Regions from separate parts of the Sedimentibacter sp. MB31-C6 genome, predicted to be linked through region 2. Evidence: a T-box and tRNA genes for the amino acid it is inferred to sense, from the RefSeq annotation. Region 2 holds a T-box; the other regions hold tRNA genes.
The links. A T-box is a leader RNA that pairs with one kind of tRNA and senses whether it is charged. The one in region 2 lies ahead of U8307_RS05240 (valine--tRNA ligase), so its partner is inferred to be a tRNA-Val.

Region 1 (7,291 bases), 1.5 Mb from region 2:
CACAAGCAGCGGAGCATGTGGTTTAATTCGAAGCAACGCGAAGAACCTTACCAAGGCTTGACATCCCCTTGACCGGCACAGAGATGTGCCCTCTCCTTCGGGAGCAAGGGTGACAGGTGGTGCATGGTTGTCGTCAGCTCGTGTCGTGAGATGTTGGGTTAAGTCCCGCAACGAGCGCAACCCTTATCCTTAGTTGCCATCATTTAAGGTGGGCACTCTAAGGAGACTGCCGATGATAAATCGGAGGAAGGTGGGGATGACGTCAAATCATCATGCCCCTTATGTCTTGGGCTACACACGTGCTACAATGGTCGGAACAAAGGGAAGCGAAGGAGTGATCTGGAGCAAATCCTCATAAACCGATCCCAGTTCGGATTGTAGGCTGCAACTCGCCTACATGAAGTTGGAGTTGCTAGTAATCGCGAATCAGAACGTCGCGGTGAATGCGTTCCCGGGTCTTGTACACACCGCCCGTCACACCATGGAAGTTGGTAATACCCGAAGTCGCTGAGCTAACTGTAAAGAGGCAGGCGCCGAAGGTAGGATCAATGACTGGGGTGAAGTCGTAACAAGGTAGCCGTATCGGAAGGTGCGGCTGGATCACCTCCTTTCTAAGGAGAACTAAAGGACTTATGCTGTTTTATTGCCGTTCAAACAATAGTTTGAACGGTGTAAACCTAATGTAGGGTATGCATTGCATGCATACCGAGACCTACAAAGGTTGACATAAAGGGATGAACCTTGAAAATTGCATAGGAAAATAAAGAGAACGACATTAATTGATAAAAAGTAAGAATACCGTCGCAAGTATTCTGAAAAATAAAATTAACAATAAACCGAGAGAAACAAACAAATGTAGGGGACGCATTGTATGCGTACCGTATAATATATAATATATTATGAAGAAATAATATATGACTAATCTGGTCAAGATATAAAGGGCGTAAGGCGGATGCCTTGGCACTAGGAGCCGAAGAAGGACGTGGCAAACTACGAAATGCTGCGAGGAGACGTAAGCAGTCAACGATACGCAGATATCCGAATGAGGAAACTCACATAAGGTAAACCTTATGTATTATACAGTAAATACATAGCTGTATGAGGGGAACGAGGGGAACTGAAACATCTAAGTACCCTTAGGAAGAGAAAATAAATAATGATTCCGTAAGTAGCGGCGAGCGAACGCGGAAGAGCCCAAACCATACAGTAATGTATGGGGTTGCGGACATATCAAAGAGACGGATAACGGTAGCTGAAAATAGCTGGAAAGCTAACCCAAAGAAAGTGATAGGCTTGTAAGCGAAACTGTTAGAAGCAAGGATATGATCCAGAGTACCACGGGACACGAGAAATCCTGTGGGAAGCAGGGAGGACCACCTCCCAAGGCTAAATACTACCTAGTGACCGATAGAGAATAGTACCGTGAGGGAAAGGTGAAAAGAACCCCGGGAGGGGAGTGAAAAAGAACCTGAAACCTTATGCCTATAAGCAGTGGAAGCACAAAAGTGTGACCGCGTACTTTTTGTAGAACGGGCCAACGAGTTACAATGTGCAGCAAGGTTAATAACTGAGAGGTTAGGAGCCGAAGGGAAACCGAGTCTGAAAAGGGCGAGAGTTGTATGTTGTAGACCCGAAACCGGGTGACCTATCCATGTGCAGGTTGAAGCTAGAGTAAAATCTGGTGGAGGACCGAACCCATTAGCGTTTAAAAGCTACGGGATGACGTGTGGATAGCGGTGAAATTCCAATCGAACCCGGAGATAGCTGGTTCTCCTCGAAATAGCTTTAGGGCTAGCCTCAAGAAATAGTATCGTGGGGGTAGAGCACTGAATGGTCTAGGGGCGTTATACGTTACCAAAACCTATCAAACTCCGAATACCATAGATACAAGCTTGGGAGTCAGACTACGTGAGATAAGTTTCGTAGTCGAAAGGGAAAGAGCCCAGATCACCAACTAAGGTCCCAAAATATAGATTAAGTGGAAAAGGATGTAATACTACACAGACAACCAGGATGTTGGCTTAGAAGCAGCCATTCATTAAAAGAGTGCGTAATAGCTCACTGGTCAAGTGGTGTTGCGCCGAAAATGTCCGGGGCTAAAATCTATTACCGAAGTTGTGGGATGTCGCTAATTTCTTTATATGTTCAATAAAAAAGTAACTGAGGACATTTAATTTCGAAATCTAACATTAATATAAAAAACAAAATAGAGATTTCGAATAAATATCCACCGGGGATAAAACCGATGATAAATCGGGAATAAACCGATAGTAAATCGGGAATAAAATGAAATCAAAAGATTTCGAATAACCACAGGGGCTAAAAAAACAAGATTGAGTGTATAAAGAAATTAGTGACATCGGTAGAGGAGCATTCTATACGGGTTGAAGTTCCATCGAAAGAGGATATGGACTGTATAGAAGAGAGAATGTTGGCATGAGTAGCGAAAGGTGAGTGAGAATCTCACCCATCGAAAGCCTAAGGATTCCTGAGGAAGGCTCGTCCACTCAGGGTAAGTCGGGACCTAAGCCGAGGCCAAAAGGCGTAGGCGATGGACAACTGGTTGAAATTCCAGTACCACCCAAATGCGTTTGAGAAATGGGGTGACACAGAAGGATAAGCTAGCGCACAGATGGAAAAGTGCGTCTAAGTAAGTAGGAAGATATTGTAGGCAAATCCGCAGTATCAATTCTGAGATACGAATGGGAGCGAAAATAAGTAGTGAAGTAGCTGAGTCCACACTGTCAAGAAAAGCCTCTATCGAGTATAAGGGTGCCCGTACCGTAAACCGACACAGGTAGGCAAGGAGAGAATCCAAAGATGAGCGGAAGAACTATTGTTAAGGAACTAGGCAAAATGACCCCGTAACTTCGGGAGAAGGGGTGCCCTTCAGTGTGAAGTTTGAACAAACAGAGCACAGAAGGGCCACAGAAACCAGGCCCAAGCGACTGTTTACCAAAAACACAGGTCTCTGCTAAATCGAAAGATGAAGTATAGGGGCTGACACCTGCCCGGTGCTGGAAGGTTAAGGGGAGAAGTTATCTTCGGAGAAGCTTTGAACTTAAGCCCCAGTAAACGGCGGCCGTAACTATAACGGTCCTAAGGTAGCGAAATTCCTTGTCGGGTAAGTTCCGACCCGCACGAAAGGTGTAACGATTTGGGCACTGTCTCAACAATAGATCCGGTGAAATTGTAGTACTCGTGAAGATGCGAGTTACCCGCGACAGGACGGAAAGACCCCATGGAGCTTTACTGCAGGCTGACATTGGAATTCGGTAGCAATTGTACAGGATAGGTGGGAGACTAGGAAACGAGCACGCCAGTGTTCGTGGAGTCAACGTTGGGATACCACTCTATTGTTACTGAATTTCTAACATGATACCGTGAGCCGGTATATGGACACTGTCAGTTGGGCAGTTTGACTGGGGCGGTCGCCTCCGAAAGAGTAACGGAGGCGCTCAAAGGTTCCCTCAGCACGGTCGGAAATCGTGCGAAGAGTGTAAAGGCAGAAGGGAGCTTGACTGCGAGATAGACATATCGAGCAGGAACGAAAGTTGGACTTAGTGATCCGGTGGCACCGAGTGGAAAGGCCATCGCTTAACGGATAAAAGCTACCCTGGGGATAACAGGCTTATCTCCCCCAAGAGTCCACATCGACGGGGAGGTTTGGCACCTCGATGTCGGCTCGTCTCATCCTGGGGCTGAAGCAGGTCCCAAGGGTTGGGCTGTTCGCCCATTAAAGAGGCACGCGAGCTGGGTTCAGAACGTCGTGAGACAGTTCGGTCCCTATCCGTCGTGGGCGTAAGAAATTTGAAGGGAGCTGTTCCTAGTACGAGAGGACCGGAATGGACAGACCGCTGGTGTATCAGTTGTTCCGCCAGGAGCATGGCTGAGTAGCTAAGTCTGGAAAAGATAAGCGCTGAAGGCATCTAAGCGCGAAACAGACCCTAAGATAAGATTTCTCATTACGCAAGTAAGTAAGACCCCTGATAGACTAACAGGTAGATAGGTTACAGGTGAAAGTGCAGCAATGTATTAAGCTGAGTAATACTAATAGGTCGAGGTCTTGACCTTAATATAAATAATGTCGAATCATGTTTTCCTATGTAATTTTGTATGCCCTAACCCCATTTTTCAGATGGTTTTTCTGTAAAAATGGTTGGTAGGTCAACCGCAACGAATTCCCAATTTATGCGACGTAAGGAGCAGAGAAATTGCTGAATGAGACTGCGCTTGTTGTTAGGGCATGGCTTATTAAAAAGTCGGTTCAAAACCTATAAATGAATCTGGTGACAATAGCGAAGAGGACACACCCGTTCCCATCTCGAACACGGAAGTTAAGCTCTTCAGCGCTGATGATACTTGGTGGGTAACTGCCTGGGAAAGTAGGACGTCGCCGGGTTCGAGGTTGTTCCGAGGTAGCTCAATGGTGGAGCAACCGGCTGTTAACCGGTAGGTCGTGGGTTCGAGCCCCACCCTCGGAGCCAAATATGTGTTTATTAAATAATTTTAAATTATTTTGATAATAGGGCCATTTGCATAAGTGTTTGGCATTAATTATCGTCGCGGGATAGAGCAGTTGGTAGCTCGTCGGGCTCATAACCCGGAGGTCGTTGGTTCGAATCCAGCTCCCGCTACCATAACATAATTTTAAGGCCCTATGGTCAAGCGGTTAAGACATCGCCCTTTCACGGCGGTAACCCGGGTTCGAATCCCGGTAGGGTCACCATTATATATGGGAGCATAGCTCAGTTGGGAGAGCATCTGCCTTACAAGCAGGGGGTCATAGGTTCGAGCCCTATTGTTCCCACCATATAGAAGAAAGGGTACACACCTCTAATATAAAGATAGTCTTTGTAGCCTGAGGAATGTCCCCAATCTAAAATAATTGTGGCCTGGTAGTTCAGTTGGTTAGAATGCCAGCCTGTCACGCTGGAGGTCGAGGGTTCGAGCCCCTTCCAGGTCGCCACATGCTGGTGTAGCTCAATTGGTAGAGCAACTGACTTGTAATCAGTAGGTTAGGGGTTCAAGTCCTCCCACCAGCTCCATATGGAAGAGTTCCCGAGAGGCTAAAGGGGACGGACTGTAAATCCGTTGGCACTGCCTTCATTGGTTCGAATCCAATCTCTTCCACCAGATATGGCCTAGCCCAATTTCTTCTACCGAAAGGAAGAAGAAATTGATGGTAGGTCAATTACAATTATTGCTAAAATTAATACGTAGTTGTATATGCGGAAATGGCTCAGTGGTAGAGCATCGCCTTGCCAAGGCGAGGGTCGCGAGTTCGAATCTCGTTTTCCGCTCCATATGCGGGTGTAGCTCAGTGGTAGAGCCCCAGCCTTCCAAGCTGGTTGCGAGGGTTCGATCCCCTTCACCCGCTCCAATGATAATTATTATTATGGTGGATATGGCCTAGTCGGTTAGGGCGCCAGATTGTGGCTCTGGAGGTCGTGGGTTCGAATCCCACTATTCACCCCATTAATCTAAAATCGAGGCGCTATAGCCAAGTGGTAAGGCATGGGTCTGCAACACCCTGATCTCCAGTTCAAATCTGGATGGCGCCTCCAAAAAACTTGCACCGTTAGCTCAGTTGGATAGAGTGTTCGGCTACGAACCGAAAGGTCGTGGGTTCGAATCCCTCACGGTGCACCAATAGCAAATGAAAAAGAGATTAGTACTTACTTTAAAAGTTAAGTACTTATTTTTATTTGTTAAAGATATTGTATAATACTAGTGATACAATAGTATTGTACACAAGTGTTTAGTAGATTAGCTTTTATTTAAGTTTCCCCATTTTCAATTTTTAAAAACTTATGAAGCCACTAATTTAAAGTAGTTGAAGATATCAAATTGTTGTGATTTAATGTTTTTAGGTATAAAGCTTTGAATTCCAACTTTAGTTTTAACTAAAATACTTTCTATAGCATAGCCAATGGCATAGTAAATAAACTTAGGAATGTCATAAATTCTCTTTGAACATTCCTTAAGTTCTTTAAAAAATATACTATCAGCTTTTTCAGATGTCATTATACCAATGTACCCAACAGTAATAGTTGCAAATAGATTAAAATTACGTATAGATTTTAAAGACCAAACTCTAATATCTTCAAAATCAAACTGCTGTTTTTTGAACTTAAAATATTCTTCAATACGCCATCTCGTTAAATACACTTTAGTTACTATAAGCGATATCTTTTTCTTTTCAGATGATTTTAAATTTGTAAGTAACATCATAGGAATCTGTCCAAAACCGTAAACTACTATTAAGGTTAATTCTTGTTTTGGAAATTCGCATAAACTAACAGGGATATAACTAATTTTACAGTCAATATTTTTTTTATTTTTTCCCTTGAATTTTAAACAATAATTACCTTTATACTTACTAACTACATCAAGAACATTTTGAGTTTTATCATTATAGATAACATTACGATTCATTTTTATACGTATTACAAAACGTTCTTTATTCTTAATAAAATATCTAAAATATTCATTTGCATCAAAGCCTCTATCTAATGTCCTTATGCATTTGTTTCCAAAATTTTCGCTAAGTGACTTTAAACATTTAATATTTTCATGAGTTTCACTGATAAATCCCTTTTCTTCTGCTGAAAATACTTTTTCATAAACGGGAAGAGGCATTTTTCTATTAGAAGTTAATACAGCAGCTTCGATTGTTTGGTACCCCTTTACTATTTTACCGGTACTACCGTCACGTACGTCAGCTAAAGCTTCTAACTTTTTACTGCATGGTTTTGCTATGTCTGAATTATCAACGACAATTACAGAATAATCATCTTTAATATTTTGTTTAACTATATCAACATAATTTTCCATAACCTGATCACCATCATCAAAATCATGAAGATTTCTTGACAAACGTTCAATAGTTTTTTTAAGAGTTATAGATTCTTTTAAAGAACGTGCAATTTCACTTAAATGAGTTTTATTTCCTTCGAGTAAACCGTAAATCATCTGTGTTAAGAACTTTATTTTAGGACGTTTTAAACCAGTAGAAATTTTATTTGAAAAATTTGAAATATCCCGTTTTAATTCATAAGCTAATCTGTTATAATTAATCATGCAAGAATGCTCCTTTGTTTAGTTTTTGGTTGCACATTAATTATAACATATAGGTGAGCATTTTTGCATTTTTTATTGTAAAATCAACAAATCTGTGTTTAACATTTTATTTTTTTTCTTAAATTGTGGATAACTAATATTATTTTCATTCTTTTATTTTAATCATGGTCTTGAAAAAATGGGGAAACTTAAAAGCTTTTAGTCTTGA
Region 2 (7,291 bases):
CAGAAACTAATTTTTTTATTGAGTCAGAATCCAAATTGTCATAACTATCTAATATAAGGTCACTTGCTCCTATCATACCAGTAAGTGGCGTTCTTAAATCATGAGAAACGCTTCTTAATAATGTGCTTTTTAAACGTTCACTTTCAATAGCAACTAATATTTTCTCACGTTCATTATAAATAAACTCTCTGTCTAATACAAGTGCCATCTGATATACTATTGTCTTCAATATCATATCATTTTCTGAAGGTATTGGCATTTTTACATTTATAACTTCTACCACTCCTATTTGATTGGCTAACCCCTTAATGGGAATAGTATAAGAAGTTTGATCCTTAATATTTTCATATTCCTGCAAACCTTCAGTACTAAATGTTTTACTTTCTGAATCAAGTTTTACATAACAATCATATCCTACATAATCATGAATATATGTTATTCCCTTGTTAATAATGTTGTCTTTATCAGTAACATTCAAAAATCCCTTCGTTATATCATACAATAAACGAGCTGTTCTCTCATTACGCTTAGCAATTTCAATTTGATGTTGAAACTTAGAGGTCATTGTACTTGATATTAGTGAGGCAATTAAGAAAAATACGATTAGGATAAAATCTTGGGTGTTGTTTATTATCAAAGTATGAATAGGCGCAGTAAAAAAGTAATTAAATAATAATACACTTAATACAGCAGCTACTGCTCCATAAATATACCCTCTAGTAACTGAAGTTACTGTTAAAACACCTACCAAAAAAACCATTAATGTATTTTCTTTACCTATACCCATATTATTCATCAAAATAGACAGGGCTGTAGAAACTATGCAAATTAATACAAGTATAGAAAAATATTTTAAATGTTTTAAATTTAAATTTTCTTTTATATTATATTTCATATTACTCCTTATTACTATATATAAAGTACTTTTCCTTTAATTAATCATTAATGAAATATTTTTTTTGCTTCATTATATTATATCACAAAATAGTAACTAATGAATATTTTTTAAACTAAACTTGTTTATATTCCATGTATATATGAAACTATATTAGAAACAATAATATTTATCAATACTATAATTTCAAAGGAAGATTTATGTTTATACCAAGAAGAATATTATTTGAAAAAAATACCTTAGATTATGAAATAGGAAAGAATATATATGGTTATTTTAAGGATGATAAAAGAGTAGAAATAATAAATTTAAGTAACAATAAAATTAAAGAAAATATACCAGGGGATGATGTTTTTACATTTTATAGAGAAGGTAAAAATACATTAGTAGTTGGTAAAAAAAGAGGCATGAAATTTCAATCATGTAAACCTTCTGCTCATTATCAACTACCTCTATTATCTGGTTGTACAGGACAATGCGAATACTGTTACTTAAATACTAATATGGGCGATAAACCATATATGAGAATTAATGTAAATATAGATGATATACTTTTTAATGCACAAAAATATATCGATGAAAGACTGCCAGAAGAAACAATATTTGAAGGTTCTGCTACATCTGACCCAGTTCCTGTTGAGCCTTATTCAAATTCACTAAAACAAACAATTATTTTTTTCAGCAACAATGAGAACGGAAGATTTCGTTTTGTTACAAAATATACAGATATTGATACATTACTTGATTTAAACCACAAAGGAAGAACAGAAATTAGGTTTACGTTGAACACTAATAAGATTATAAAAAATTTCGAAAATAAAACTCCGTCAATGGAAAAGAGAATTGATGCATGCAAAAAAGTAATTAATTCTGAATACCCAACAGGTTTTATAATAGCGCCTGTTTTTTTGTATAATGAATGGAAAGAAGAATACAAAAATTTATTATTATCATTAAAAAATAATTTACCAGAAAAAACAGCTTATCCAATTACTTTTGAAGTTATTTCTCATAGATATACTTCACGAGCTAAAAATGTTATCTTAGAAGCATTTCCTAAAACAACTTTACCAATGAATGATGATGAACGAACGTTTAAATATGGGCAATTTGGTTACGGAAAGTATTTATACAACAAAGAAAAGATTACAGAAATTAAAGATTTTTTTAATAGTGAAATTAATACTTATTTTAAAGATGCTATAATAAAATATATTATATAATCTATTTTCTCTCATTAATTTCATTTTAAAAATAAGAAAGAATCTCTTGAAATGAAATTAATGAGATTCTTCCCTTTGTTCATTGTTTATATATAACAACAGCTATTTATTTTTTAATGATTCTAGTCTTTCAACTACTTTTTCCATCATAGATTCATATTTTTCCAGCTTTTCTTTTTCTTCATTAACTACCTTTTCAGGAGCTTTACTCGTGAACTTTTCATTATTCAATTTACCACGAACACGTTTAAGCTCACCTTCTAATTTAGATTTTTCTTTTTCAAGTCTTTCAATTTCTTTTTCAAAGTCTATTAAATCTGATAGTGGAAGGTATATTTCCGTACCATCTATAACTGATGAAGCTGTATCTTCCCCAATTTTTGATTTATCATCAACTATCTTCGCTTCTACAATATTAGCAAGTGTTGCAAAGTATGAAGCTCCTGTTTCAATATAATTTCTACATTCTGCCTTTGATGGTACAAATATAGCTCTTGCTTTTCTAGATGGAGCGACATTCATTTCTGCCCTTGTATTTCGAATGCTTCTAATGGCATCCATAATAAACTCCATGTTAATTTCTGCTTCTTCAAAGTTTTCTTCATCATTATATAATGGCCAATTCGCCTTAACTAATCTTGAATTTGTATCTAGTAAATAGGACCAAATTTCTTCTGTTATAAATGGCATAAATGGATGAAGTAACTTTAACATATCCTTCAAAACTTTAATTAGTACAAATCTTGCAGTATCTTTATCAATACCATCTTCACCATATAATCTTGGTTTTACTATTTCAATATACCAGTCACAGTATTCATTCCAAATAAAGTCGTAAACTCTTTGAGCAGCCAGACCTAATTCAAACTTATCTAAGTTATCTGTCATTTCCTTTGCTGTTTTATTAGCTCTTGATATTATCCATTTATCTTCAATTTTATAATTTTCTTTAGCTGTTTTTTCGTCTATTAAATCACCTTCAATATTCATTAAAACAAATCTAGATGCATTCCACAATTTATTAGCAAAGTTTCGACAAGATTCAAGTTTCTCCATTTTAAATCGAGTATCATTACCAGGAGAAATACCAGTCATAAGCATAAATCTAAGTGCATCTGCTCCGTATTGTTCTATAACTTCTAGAGGATCAACACCATTTCCAAGAGATTTACTCATTTTTCTTCCTTCTGCATCTCTCACTAATCCATGAATAAAAACATGTTTAAATGGTACTTCTTCAGTTATTTCTAAAGCAGAAAATACCATTCTTACAACCCAAAAGAAAATTATATCGTAACCCGTTACTAAAACATCTGTTGGATAAAAATATTTTAAATCTTCTGTTTCATTAGGCCAACCTAATGTTGAGAAAGGCCAAAGTCCCGAGCTAAACCAGGTATCAAGTACATCTTCGTCTTGTTTAATATTTGAACTATTACATTTAGAACATTTATCAGGAGCATCTTTTTGTACCATTACTTCACCACAATCCTGACAATAATAAGCTGGTATTCTATGCCCCCACCATAATTGTCTAGAAATACACCAATCTCTTATATTTTCAAGCCAATGTGTATATATTTTAGTAAAACGCTCTGGTACAAATTCAAGAGTTTTTTCTAAACCTGCTTTTATAGCTGGTTCAGCTAATGGTTTCATATCTACAAACCATTGATCCGATATGCGAGGCTCAATTATATTGTGACATCTATAACATGTTCCTACATTATGATCTGTATCTTCAATTTTTAAAATAAATTCATTTTCCTCTAATTCTTTTACAAAAGCTTTTCTACATTCAAAACGATCCATACCGTCATATTTACCTGATACATCATTCATAGTTCCATCTTCATTCATACAGCTAATCTGCTCTAAATTATGACGAAGCCCTATTTCAAAGTCGTTAGGATCATGAGAAGGAGTTATTTTTAATGCACCTGTACCCTTTGATATATCCGGATATTCATCTGCTATTATCGGTATTTCTCTGCCTACTAAAGGAACAATAACCTTTCTTCCAATTAAATCTTTATATCTCTCGTCATCAGGGTGAGCTGCAATAGCAACATCCCCAAATATAGTTTCTGGTCTTGTAGTTGCTACTACAAAATACTCATCTGGATTATCAACATATGGGTATTTTACATAATAGTATTTACCAGGGGTGTCTTCATGTTCAACCTCAGCATCAGATAATGTTGTATGACAGTCAGGACACCAATTTATTATTCTATTTCCTCTGTATATTAATTTTTTATCATATAATTTAATAAAAAATTCTTTTACTGCTTCATTACAACCGTCATCCATTGTAAATCTTTCCCTAGACCAGTCACATGAGTTTCCAAGTTTTTTTACTTGTTCAACGATTCTTCCACCGTATTCTTCTTTCCACTTCCATGCTCTATTAAGAAATTCTTCTCTTCCTATGTCTTCTTTTGTTTTACCTTCTTCTTTTTTTAGTCTTTCTACTACTTTAACTTCTGTTGCAATACTTGCATGATCTGAACCTGGTAACCACAAAGCTTCAAATCCTTCCATTCTCTTCCATCTAATTAATACATCCTGTAATGTTTGATCTAAAGCATGCCCCATGTGAAGTTGCCCAGTAATGTTTGGTGGAGGCATTACAATAGTAAATGGTTTCTTTTCAGGATTAACCTCTGCTTTAAAGCAGTTTTCTTTTATCCAAATATTATAAATTTTATCTTCAAATTCTTTTGGATTATACTTGCTTGGTATATTTGTTGTCATAATTTTCAATCCTTTCTTTTTAAAATAAGCAAAATAAAAGCGAGTGTTCTCATCTAATAAGGACGAGAAAACCCGCGGTACCACCTAATTTCCAATTTGGCTCTTAATTAATTTAACGGTAATCCGTTTAATCTTACTACTATTTCAGATTAAATGCTCAAAAGCTACCTTCAATATAAATTAACTTATGAAACCTTTCAGCCTATGGATTTCACTCTCTAGAAGTTTTTATATCTACTCCTCTTTATCATAGCAAACTATTATATTATAATTCATGATAATCAAATTTTATAACTTTGTCAATAGCTTTTTTCTATTGACAATAACTTAAAGCTGTACTATACTCTAATCAAATAAACATCTTTCGATATTGGTGCCCATAACTTTAATGGGATAATAGGGAATTAGGTTAAAATCCTAAACAGTCCTGCTGCCGTAATGAGAGAGCAGTTTTTATGGCTTTGCCAACCACTGGATTATCCGGGAAGGTTAAAAACTTGCTATGACCTCTAAGTCGGAAAACCTGCCAGTATCATTTGCGTAAATACTGCAAATGCTATGCTTTACAGAGATATAAGCGATAGTCTTTTATTATACCTATGGAATATTAACATCCAAAGTTATTTGTGGTTATTTGCGTTTCAATAAATTGAGACGTTTTTTTATTGCAATCTTTGTATTACAACTAAAGAAGATGTTTGACCTAAAATAATGGAGGAATAAAAATGAAAAAAATTATCTCAATAACTATTATAATTCTTATAATAGCCATGATTACAGGATGCTCATCTGAAAAACCTAAGGAAACAGTATTAACTATTGATCCTGCTGGAAATGAAATTACTATACCTGAAGAAATTAACTCAATAATATCTATGGCTCCATCTATTACAGAAGTTTTAGTTGAATTAGGTTTTGGTGATAAAATCATTGCTGTTGACAATTATTCTGTTAATATTCCTGGTTTACCTGACAATATCCCTAGTTTTGATATTATGACTCCTGATGCAGAGCAACTTACAGCACTGAACCCTGATATTATTTTCGCAACAGGAATGAGTAAAAGCGATGGAACTGATCCTTTTAAACCAATAAAGGATTTAGGAATTTCCATAGTTTATATACCTTCTAGTGATAGTATTGAAGCTATTTATGATGACATAATATTTATTGCCAAAACAATGCAAGTTTCTGATAAAGGAAATGAGCTTGTAGATGAAATGAAAGCTAAAATTAATGAAATTTCAAAAGAAATAACTGATAAAAAAAACAGTATATTTTGAAATAAATGGCAAGCCAAAATTGTATAGCTTTGGAAAAGGTGTGTTTTTAAATGAAATGATTGAATTAGTTGGTGCAACTAATGTATTAAACAATCAAGATGGTTGGATTGCCGTTTCAGATGAAGTTATTGTAGCATCAAATCCTGATATAATATTTACTAATGTAAATAACACAAAAAATGCAGTAGATGAAATTAAAGCCCGTCCTGGTTGGGAAAATATAAATGCTGTCAAAAATGATAATGTTTATTTCATTGATAAAAATTCTAGTTCCCATCCAAATCATAACATCATAAAAGCATTGGAACAGATAGCTGAAGCTATTTATCCTAACATATACTAATTGACATGAATACAAAATTAAAAATCATAATTTCATTACTACTCTGTGCAATAGTAATTATTTTTGGAATTGGTATAGGAAGTGTTTATATACCCCCTAAAGATATACTTAACATCATATTAAACAAGTTATTTTCTATACCACTATATTCTCATATTTCTGATGTTACAATTTCTATACTTTGGAATTTAAGATTGCCAAGAACATTATTAGCATTTATCGTTGGTGGAGCTCTAGCTGTTAGTGGAACTGTAATGCAGTCTGTTTTAAAAAACCCTTTAGCTTCTTCCTATACATTAGGAGTATCATCAGGAGCCTCTGTTGGAGCAGGTTTAGTAATAATTACTGGATTTAGCATTCCTATTTTAGGAATGTTTACACTACCTTTAGTTGGATTGTTATGTGGCTTACTAACTGTTTTTCTTGCGGTAAGTTTTGCATCTTCCATGGATAAAAACATGGAAAATAATACTATAATTTTAGTAGGTATGGTCTTTTCTTTGTTTATTAATGGTATACTCACACTAATAACTGCTCTTGCAAAAGACCATCTTGAACAGCTTACATTTTGGCAAATGGGTAGTTTTTCACTAAAGGAATGGTCTAGTGTATTAATTCTTTTTCCTATTGTTATAATAGGCATAATAATTTTAATGCATTATTCTAAAGAATTAGATATTATGACATTTGGAGAAGAACAGGCTCGAGCCATTGGTGTAGATATACAAAAAGTAAAATGGATATTACTAAGCCTATCTGCTGCCCTTACTGGAAGTTCTATTTCTTTTGT
Region 3 (7,291 bases), 1.4 Mb from region 2:
GAGAGGTTAGGAGCCGAAGGGAAACCGAGTCTGAAAAGGGCGAGAGTTGTATGTTGTAGACCCGAAACCGGGTGACCTATCCATGTGCAGGTTGAAGCTAGAGTAAAATCTGGTGGAGGACCGAACCCATTAGCGTTTAAAAGCTACGGGATGACGTGTGGATAGCGGTGAAATTCCAATCGAACCCGGAGATAGCTGGTTCTCCTCGAAATAGCTTTAGGGCTAGCCTCAAGAAATAGTATCGTGGGGGTAGAGCACTGAATGGTCTAGGGGCGTTATACGTTACCAAAACCTATCAAACTCCGAATACCATAGATACAAGCTTGGGAGTCAGACTACGTGAGATAAGTTTCGTAGTCGAAAGGGAAAGAGCCCAGATCACCAACTAAGGTCCCAAAATATAGATTAAGTGGAAAAGGATGTAATACTACACAGACAACCAGGATGTTGGCTTAGAAGCAGCCATTCATTAAAAGAGTGCGTAATAGCTCACTGGTCAAGTGGTGTTGCGCCGAAAATGTCCGGGGCTAAAATCTATTACCGAAGTTGTGGGATGTCGTAAATCTCTTCATGAGTTCAATGAAACAAAGAATCAGGACAATTAAGTTCGAAATCTAACCTTTATAAATATTAATAAAAAGGAAAAGAGAGATTTCGAATAAAAACTACCGGAGATAAAATTAAAATCGAGAGATTTCGAAAAACATACACCGGGGCTAAAATAAACTTGATATTGAGAACATGGAGAGATTTATGACATCGGTAGAGGAGCATTCTATACGGGTTGAAGTTCCATCGAAAGAGGATATGGACTGTATAGAAGAGAGAATGTTGGCATGAGTAGCGAAAGGTGAGTGAGAATCTCACCCATCGAAAGCCTAAGGATTCCTGAGGAAGGCTCGTCCACTCAGGGTAAGTCGGGACCTAAGCCGAGGCCAAAAGGCGTAGGCGATGGACAACTGGTTGAAATTCCAGTACCACCCAAATGCGTTTGAGAAATGGGGTGACACAGAAGGATAAGCTAGCGCACAGATGGAAAAGTGCGTCTAAGTAAGTAGGAAGATATTGTAGGCAAATCCGCAGTATCAATTCTGAGATACGAATGGGAGCGAAAATAAGTAGTGAAGTAGCTGAGTCCACACTGTCAAGAAAAGCCTCTATCGAGTATAAGGGTGCCCGTACCGTAAACCGACACAGGTAGGCAAGGAGAGAATCCAAAGATGAGCGGAAGAACTATTGTTAAGGAACTAGGCAAAATGACCCCGTAACTTCGGGAGAAGGGGTGCCCTTCAGTGTGAAGTTTGAACAAACAGAGCACAGAAGGGCCACAGAAACCAGGCCCAAGCGACTGTTTACCAAAAACACAGGTCTCTGCTAAATCGAAAGATGAAGTATAGGGGCTGACACCTGCCCGGTGCTGGAAGGTTAAGGGGAGAAGTTATCTTCGGAGAAGCTTTGAACTTAAGCCCCAGTAAACGGCGGCCGTAACTATAACGGTCCTAAGGTAGCGAAATTCCTTGTCGGGTAAGTTCCGACCCGCACGAAAGGTGTAACGATTTGGGCACTGTCTCAACAATAGATCCGGTGAAATTGTAGTACTCGTGAAGATGCGAGTTACCCGCGACAGGACGGAAAGACCCCATGGAGCTTTACTGCAGGCTGACATTGGAATTCGGTAGCAATTGTACAGGATAGGTGGGAGACTAGGAAACGAGCACGCCAGTGTTCGTGGAGTCAACGTTGGGATACCACTCTATTGTTACTGAATTTCTAACATGATACCGTGAGCCGGTATATGGACACTGTCAGTTGGGCAGTTTGACTGGGGCGGTCGCCTCCGAAAGAGTAACGGAGGCGCTCAAAGGTTCCCTCAGCACGGTCGGAAATCGTGCGAAGAGTGTAAAGGCAGAAGGGAGCTTGACTGCGAGATAGACATATCGAGCAGGAACGAAAGTTGGACTTAGTGATCCGGTGGCACCGAGTGGAAAGGCCATCGCTTAACGGATAAAAGCTACCCTGGGGATAACAGGCTTATCTCCCCCAAGAGTCCACATCGACGGGGAGGTTTGGCACCTCGATGTCGGCTCGTCTCATCCTGGGGCTGAAGCAGGTCCCAAGGGTTGGGCTGTTCGCCCATTAAAGAGGCACGCGAGCTGGGTTCAGAACGTCGTGAGACAGTTCGGTCCCTATCCGTCGTGGGCGTAAGAAATTTGAAGGGAGCTGTTCCTAGTACGAGAGGACCGGAATGGACAGACCGCTGGTGTATCAGTTGTTCCGCCAGGAGCATGGCTGAGTAGCTAAGTCTGGAAAAGATAAGCGCTGAAGGCATCTAAGCGCGAAACAGACCCTAAGATAAGATTTCTCATTACGCAAGTAAGTAAGACCCCTGATAGACTAACAGGTAGATAGGTTACAGGTGAAAGTGCAGCAATGTATTAAGCTGAGTAATACTAATAGGTCGAGGTCTTGACCTTAATATAAATAATGTCGAATCATGTTTTCCTATGTAATTTTGTATGCCCTAACCCCATTTTTCAGATGGTTTTTCTGTAAAAATGGTTGGTAGGTCAACCGCAACGAATTCCCAATTTATGCGACGTAAGGAGCAGAGAAATTGGTGAATGAGACTGCGCTTGTTGTTAGGGCATGGCTTATTAAAAAGTCGGTTCAAAACCTATAAATGAATCTGGTGACAATAGCGAAGAGGACACACCCGTTCCCATCTCGAACACGGAAGTTAAGCTCTTCAGCGCTGATGATACTTGGTGGGTAACTGCCTGGGAAAGTAGGACGTCGCCAGGTTCATTCATAGAAAAATTGGTGAATGAGACAGCGCTTGTTCCGAGGTAGCTCAATGGTGGAGCAACCGGCTGTTAACCGGTAGGTCGTGGGTTCGAGCCCCACCCTCGGAGCCATAAACAAGATGTAAATAATATTTCTAAATTATGCCGAAGTGGCGGAATTGGCAGACGCACAGGACTTAAAATCCTGCGATCCACAAAATCGTACCGGTTCGAGTCCGGTCTTCGGCACCATTTATCGCGGGATAGAGCAGTTGGTAGCTCGTCGGGCTCATAACCCGGAGGCCGTTGGTTCAAGTCCAGCTCCCGCTACCAAATATGCGGTTTACACTGCAAAAAAACATGGCGGCGTAGCTCAGTTGGCTAGAGCATGCGGTTCATACCCGCAGTGTCAGCGGTTCAAATCCGTTCGCCGCTACCAAGATGCCCTAACCCAATTTATTCGACCGTAAGGGAGAAAGAAATTGTTGGTAGGTCATTCGCACCGAATTCCCAATTTCTGCGACATAAGGAGCAAAGAAAATGGTGAATGAGACTGCAAGATGCCCTAACCCAATTTATTCGACCGCAAGGGAGAAAGAAATTGTTGGTAGGTCATTCGCAACGAATTCCCAATTTCTGCGACGTAAGGAGCAAAGAAAATGGTGAATGAGACTGCAAGATGCCCTAACCCAATTTATTCGACCGTAAGGGAGAAAGAAATTGTTGGTAGGTCATTCGCAACGAATTCCCAATTTCTGCGACGTAAGGAGCAAAGAAAATGGTGAATGAGACTGCGAGATTAAGGCCCTATGGTCAAGCGGTTAAGACATCGCCCTTTCACGGCGGTAACCCGGGTTCGAATCCCGGTAGGGTCACCATTATATGTGGGAGCATAGCTCAGTTGGGAGAGCATCTGCCTTACAAGCAGGGGGTCATAGGTTCGAGCCCTATTGTTCCCACCATATAGAAGAAAGGGTACCACCTCTAATATAAAGATAGTCTTTGTAGCCTGAGGAATGTCCCCAATCTAAAATAATTGCGGCCTGGTAGTTCAGTTGGTTAGAATGCCAGCCTGTCACGCTGGAGGTCGAGGGTTCGAGCCCCTTCCAGGTCGCCACATGCTGGTGTAGCTCAATTGGTAGAGCAACTGACTTGTAATCAGTAGGTTAGGGGTTCAAGTCCTCCCACCAGCTCCAAGATGCACTCATAGCTCAGTCGGATAGAGCAACGGACTTCTAATCCGTGTGCCGGGGGTTCGAATCCTCCTGGGTGCACCATAATTATTGCAACGACTCATTAGCTCAGCTGGTAGAGCACCTGACTCTTAATCAGGGTGTCCAGGGTTCGAGTCCCTGATGGGTCACCAGAAGAGAGTGTATATGATCCATTAGCTCAGCAGGCAGAGCACTTGACTTTTAATCAAGGTGTCCGGCGTTCGAATCGCCGATGGATCACCAATATAATGGAGAGGTATCGAAGTGGTCATAACGAGGCGGTCTTGAAAACCGTTTGGGTGTAAGCCCGCGTGGGTTCGAATCCCACCCTCTCCGCCATATTTAGCGGGGCGTAGCGCAGTTTGGTAGCGCATCTGGTTTGGGACCAGAGGGCCGCGGGTTCAAATCCTGCCGCCCCGACCATATTTTAATAGGGGCTTATAGCTCAGGTGGTTAGAGCGCACGCCTGATAAGCGTGAGGTCGATGGTTCGAGTCCATCTAAGCCCACCACTAGAAATTAATTTTCTAGGGCCTTTAGCTCAGTTGGTTAGAGCGCCCGGCTCATAACCGGTAGGTCCAAGGTTCGAATCCTTGAAGGCCCACTGCATGCCCAGATAGCTCAGTCGGTAGAGCAGAAGACTGAAAATCTTCGTGTCCGTGGTTCGATTCCGCGTTTGGGCACCATTTTTTTTAATATAATACATATTAAGAGAGATTAAGTGTATAATATGTATTATGGAATTAATAAAATGACATTAAAAAGTTATTGACAATTGCAAATGATTGTGATAGACTATCTAAGCTATTCAAAATTGTGTAGAAATACCACATAAAAAATAGTTAAAAAATGTAGTTGACAATATCGTAATTTTGTGATAATATGTTCAAGCTGTCTCAAAAATATTGACAGTAAAATAAATAAAAAAAGTGCTTGACAATGAACAGTGAGCATGATAAACTAGTAAAGCTTTCCTCAAAGAAAGCGACGAACATTGACAATAAAACAGCATAAGAAACCTATGAGTTTAAAGTAAATTTGAACAAAGTAAAAAGTAATGAAAGATAGATAATGCTATGCGTTATCTTGAGTATGACCTAACCCAATTTTTCACGACCGAAAGGGAGTAAGAAAATTGATAGTAGGTCAACCGCAATGAATTCCAAATTTATGCGACGCAAGGAGCAAATAAATTTGTGAATGAAACTGCGACAGGAGATATTAAACGAGAGTTTGATCCTGGCTCAGGACGAACGCTGGCGGCGTGCTTAACACATGCAAGTCGAACGAGATTTACATTTCCACCAAGCATTGAACGAAGAAGCCCAAGCACGAATGTGCTTCACGCTTTATTAAGCTTGCTAACACAAATAGCAAGAACAAAGATTTATCAACTTGATAAAGTATGAATAAAGAGTGAAGAACTGAATGTGCTTCACGCTTTATTAAGCTTGCTAACACAGTAAAAAAGATATCCTACTACAAAAGTAGAAAAGAAACTAAGTGTTAGTGAAGCTAAAAGAGTGCTTCACGCTTAAACAAGCTTGATAACACACCAAGATAAAATAAATTTAGTGTTTGGTGGAGATGTAAATCTAGTGGCGGACGGGTGAGTAACGCGTGAACAATCTACCCTGTACAAAGGAATAGCCTCGGGAAACCGGGATTAAAACCATATAACACTTTAGAATCGCATGATTCAGAAGTCAAAACGTTAGTGGTATAGGATGAGTTCGCGTCTGATTAGCTAGTTGGTAAGGTAACGGCTTACCAAGGCGACGATCAGTAGCCGGCCTGAGAGGGTGAACGGCCACACTGGAACTGAGACACGGTCCAGACTCCTACGGGAGGCAGCAGTGGGGAATATTGCACAATGGGGGAAACCCTGATGCAGCGACGCCGCGTGAGTGAAGAAGGTTTTCGGATCGTAAAACTCTGTCCTTGGTGAAGAAAAAAATGACGGTAGCCAAGGAGGAAGCCCCGGCTAACTACGTGCCAGCAGCCGCGGTAATACGTAGGGGGCGAGCGTTGTCCGGATTTACTGGGCGTAAAGGGTGAGTAGGCGGTTATATATGTCAGGTGTAAAAGGCTATGGCTTAACTATAGTAAGCACTTGAAACTGTATGACTTGAGTGCAGGAGAGGTAAGTGGAATTCCTAGTGTAGCGGTGAAATGCGTAGATATTAGGAGGAACACCAGTGGCGAAGGCGACTTACTGGACTGTAACTGACGCTGAGTCACGAAAGCGTGGGTAGCAAACAGGATTAGATACCCTGGTAGTCCACGCTGTAAACGATGAGTGCTAGGTGTTGGGTAGCGATATTCAGTGCCGAAGTAAACACAATAAGCACTCCGCCTGGGGAGTACGGTCGCAAGACTAAAACTCAAAGGAATTGACGGGGACCCGCACAAGCAGCGGAGCATGTGGTTTAATTCGAAGCAACGCGAAGAACCTTACCAAGGCTTGACATCCCCTTGACCGGCACAGAGATGTGCCCTCTCCTTCGGGAGCAAGGGTGACAGGTGGTGCATGGTTGTCGTCAGCTCGTGTCGTGAGATGTTGGGTTAAGTCCCGCAACGAGCGCAACCCTTATCCTTAGTTGCCATCATTTAAGGTGGGCACTCTAAGGAGACTGCCGATGATAAATCGGAGGAAGGTGGGGATGACGTCAAATCATCATGCCCCTTATGTCTTGGGCTACACACGTGCTACAATGGTCGGAACAAAGGGAAGCGAAGGAGTGATCTGGAGCAAATCCTCATAAACCGATCCCAGTTCGGATTGTAGGCTGCAACTCGCCTACATGAAGTTGGAGTTGCTAGTAATCGCGAATCAGAACGTCGCGGTGAATGCGTTCCCGGGTCTTGTACACACCGCCCGTCACACCATGGAAGTTGGTAATACCCGAAGTCGCTGAGCTAACTGTAAAGAGGCAGGCGCCGAAGGTAGGATCAATGACTGGGGTGAAGTCGTAACAAGGTAGCCGTATCGGAAGGTGCGGCTGGATCACCTCCTTTCTAAGGAGAACTAAAGGACTTATGCTGTTTTATTGCCGTTCAAACAATAGTTTGAACGGTGTAAACCCTAATGTAGGGTATGCATTGCATGCATACCGAGACCTACAAAGGTTGACATAAAGGGATGAACCTTGAAAATTGCATAGGAAAATAAAAGAGAAGATGTCCTAACCCAATTTTTTCGACCGACAGGGAGAAAAAAATTGATGGTAGGCCATTCGCAACGAATTCCCAAATTTTGCGACGTAAGGAGCAGAAAATTTGGTGAATGAGACTG

Region 1: it has a tRNA-Val gene. The T-box ahead of U8307_RS05240 (valine--tRNA ligase) is inferred to sense a tRNA for this amino acid. The anticodon was not compared.
Region 3: it has a tRNA-Val gene. The T-box ahead of U8307_RS05240 (valine--tRNA ligase) is inferred to sense a tRNA for this amino acid. The anticodon was not compared.

What each region holds. Positions count from the first base shown of each region.
Region 1 is NZ_CP142396.1:2,576,177-2,583,467, forward strand. It holds rRNA gene U8307_RS12150 (16S ribosomal RNA) at 1-611, shown strand, start outside; rRNA gene U8307_RS12155 (23S ribosomal RNA) at 926-4,074, shown strand; rRNA gene rrf (5S ribosomal RNA) at 4,286-4,402, shown strand; tRNA gene U8307_RS12165 (tRNA-Asn) at 4,413-4,487, shown strand; tRNA gene U8307_RS12170 (tRNA-Met) at 4,565-4,640, shown strand; tRNA gene U8307_RS12175 (tRNA-Glu) at 4,655-4,729, shown strand; tRNA gene U8307_RS12180 (tRNA-Val) at 4,738-4,813, shown strand; tRNA gene U8307_RS12185 (tRNA-Asp) at 4,893-4,969, shown strand; tRNA gene U8307_RS12190 (tRNA-Thr) at 4,973-5,048, shown strand; tRNA gene U8307_RS12195 (tRNA-Tyr) at 5,052-5,136, shown strand; tRNA gene U8307_RS12200 (tRNA-Gly) at 5,232-5,306, shown strand; tRNA gene U8307_RS12205 (tRNA-Gly) at 5,310-5,383, shown strand; tRNA gene U8307_RS12210 (tRNA-His) at 5,402-5,478, shown strand; tRNA gene U8307_RS12215 (tRNA-Cys) at 5,494-5,567, shown strand; tRNA gene U8307_RS12220 (tRNA-Arg) at 5,576-5,652, shown strand; gene U8307_RS12225 (transposase) at 5,812-7,083, opposite strand.
Region 2 is NZ_CP142396.1:1,071,800-1,079,090, forward strand. It holds gene U8307_RS05230 (sensor histidine kinase) at 1-895, opposite strand, end outside; gene splB (spore photoproduct lyase) at 1,096-2,118, shown strand; gene U8307_RS05240 (valine--tRNA ligase) at 2,221-4,875, opposite strand; T-box leader at 4,931-5,135, opposite strand; cobalamin riboswitch at 5,230-5,420, shown strand; partial or broken gene U8307_RS05245 (ABC transporter substrate-binding protein) at 5,751-6,501, shown strand; gene U8307_RS05250 (FecCD family ABC transporter permease) at 6,507-7,291, shown strand, end outside.
Region 3 is NZ_CP142396.1:2,717,377-2,724,667, forward strand. It holds rRNA gene U8307_RS12955 (23S ribosomal RNA) at 1-2,474, shown strand, start outside; rRNA gene rrf (5S ribosomal RNA) at 2,686-2,802, shown strand; tRNA gene U8307_RS12965 (tRNA-Asn) at 2,841-2,915, shown strand; tRNA gene U8307_RS12970 (tRNA-Leu) at 2,948-3,035, shown strand; tRNA gene U8307_RS12975 (tRNA-Met) at 3,041-3,116, shown strand; tRNA gene U8307_RS12980 (tRNA-Met) at 3,146-3,222, shown strand; tRNA gene U8307_RS12985 (tRNA-Glu) at 3,587-3,661, shown strand; tRNA gene U8307_RS12990 (tRNA-Val) at 3,670-3,745, shown strand; tRNA gene U8307_RS12995 (tRNA-Asp) at 3,824-3,900, shown strand; tRNA gene U8307_RS13000 (tRNA-Thr) at 3,904-3,979, shown strand; tRNA gene U8307_RS13005 (tRNA-Arg) at 3,984-4,060, shown strand; tRNA gene U8307_RS13010 (tRNA-Lys) at 4,074-4,149, shown strand; tRNA gene U8307_RS13015 (tRNA-Lys) at 4,165-4,240, shown strand; tRNA gene U8307_RS13020 (tRNA-Ser) at 4,248-4,336, shown strand; tRNA gene U8307_RS13025 (tRNA-Pro) at 4,344-4,420, shown strand; tRNA gene U8307_RS13030 (tRNA-Ile) at 4,432-4,508, shown strand; tRNA gene U8307_RS13035 (tRNA-Ile) at 4,527-4,600, shown strand; tRNA gene U8307_RS13040 (tRNA-Phe) at 4,607-4,682, shown strand; rRNA gene U8307_RS13045 (16S ribosomal RNA) at 5,218-7,014, shown strand.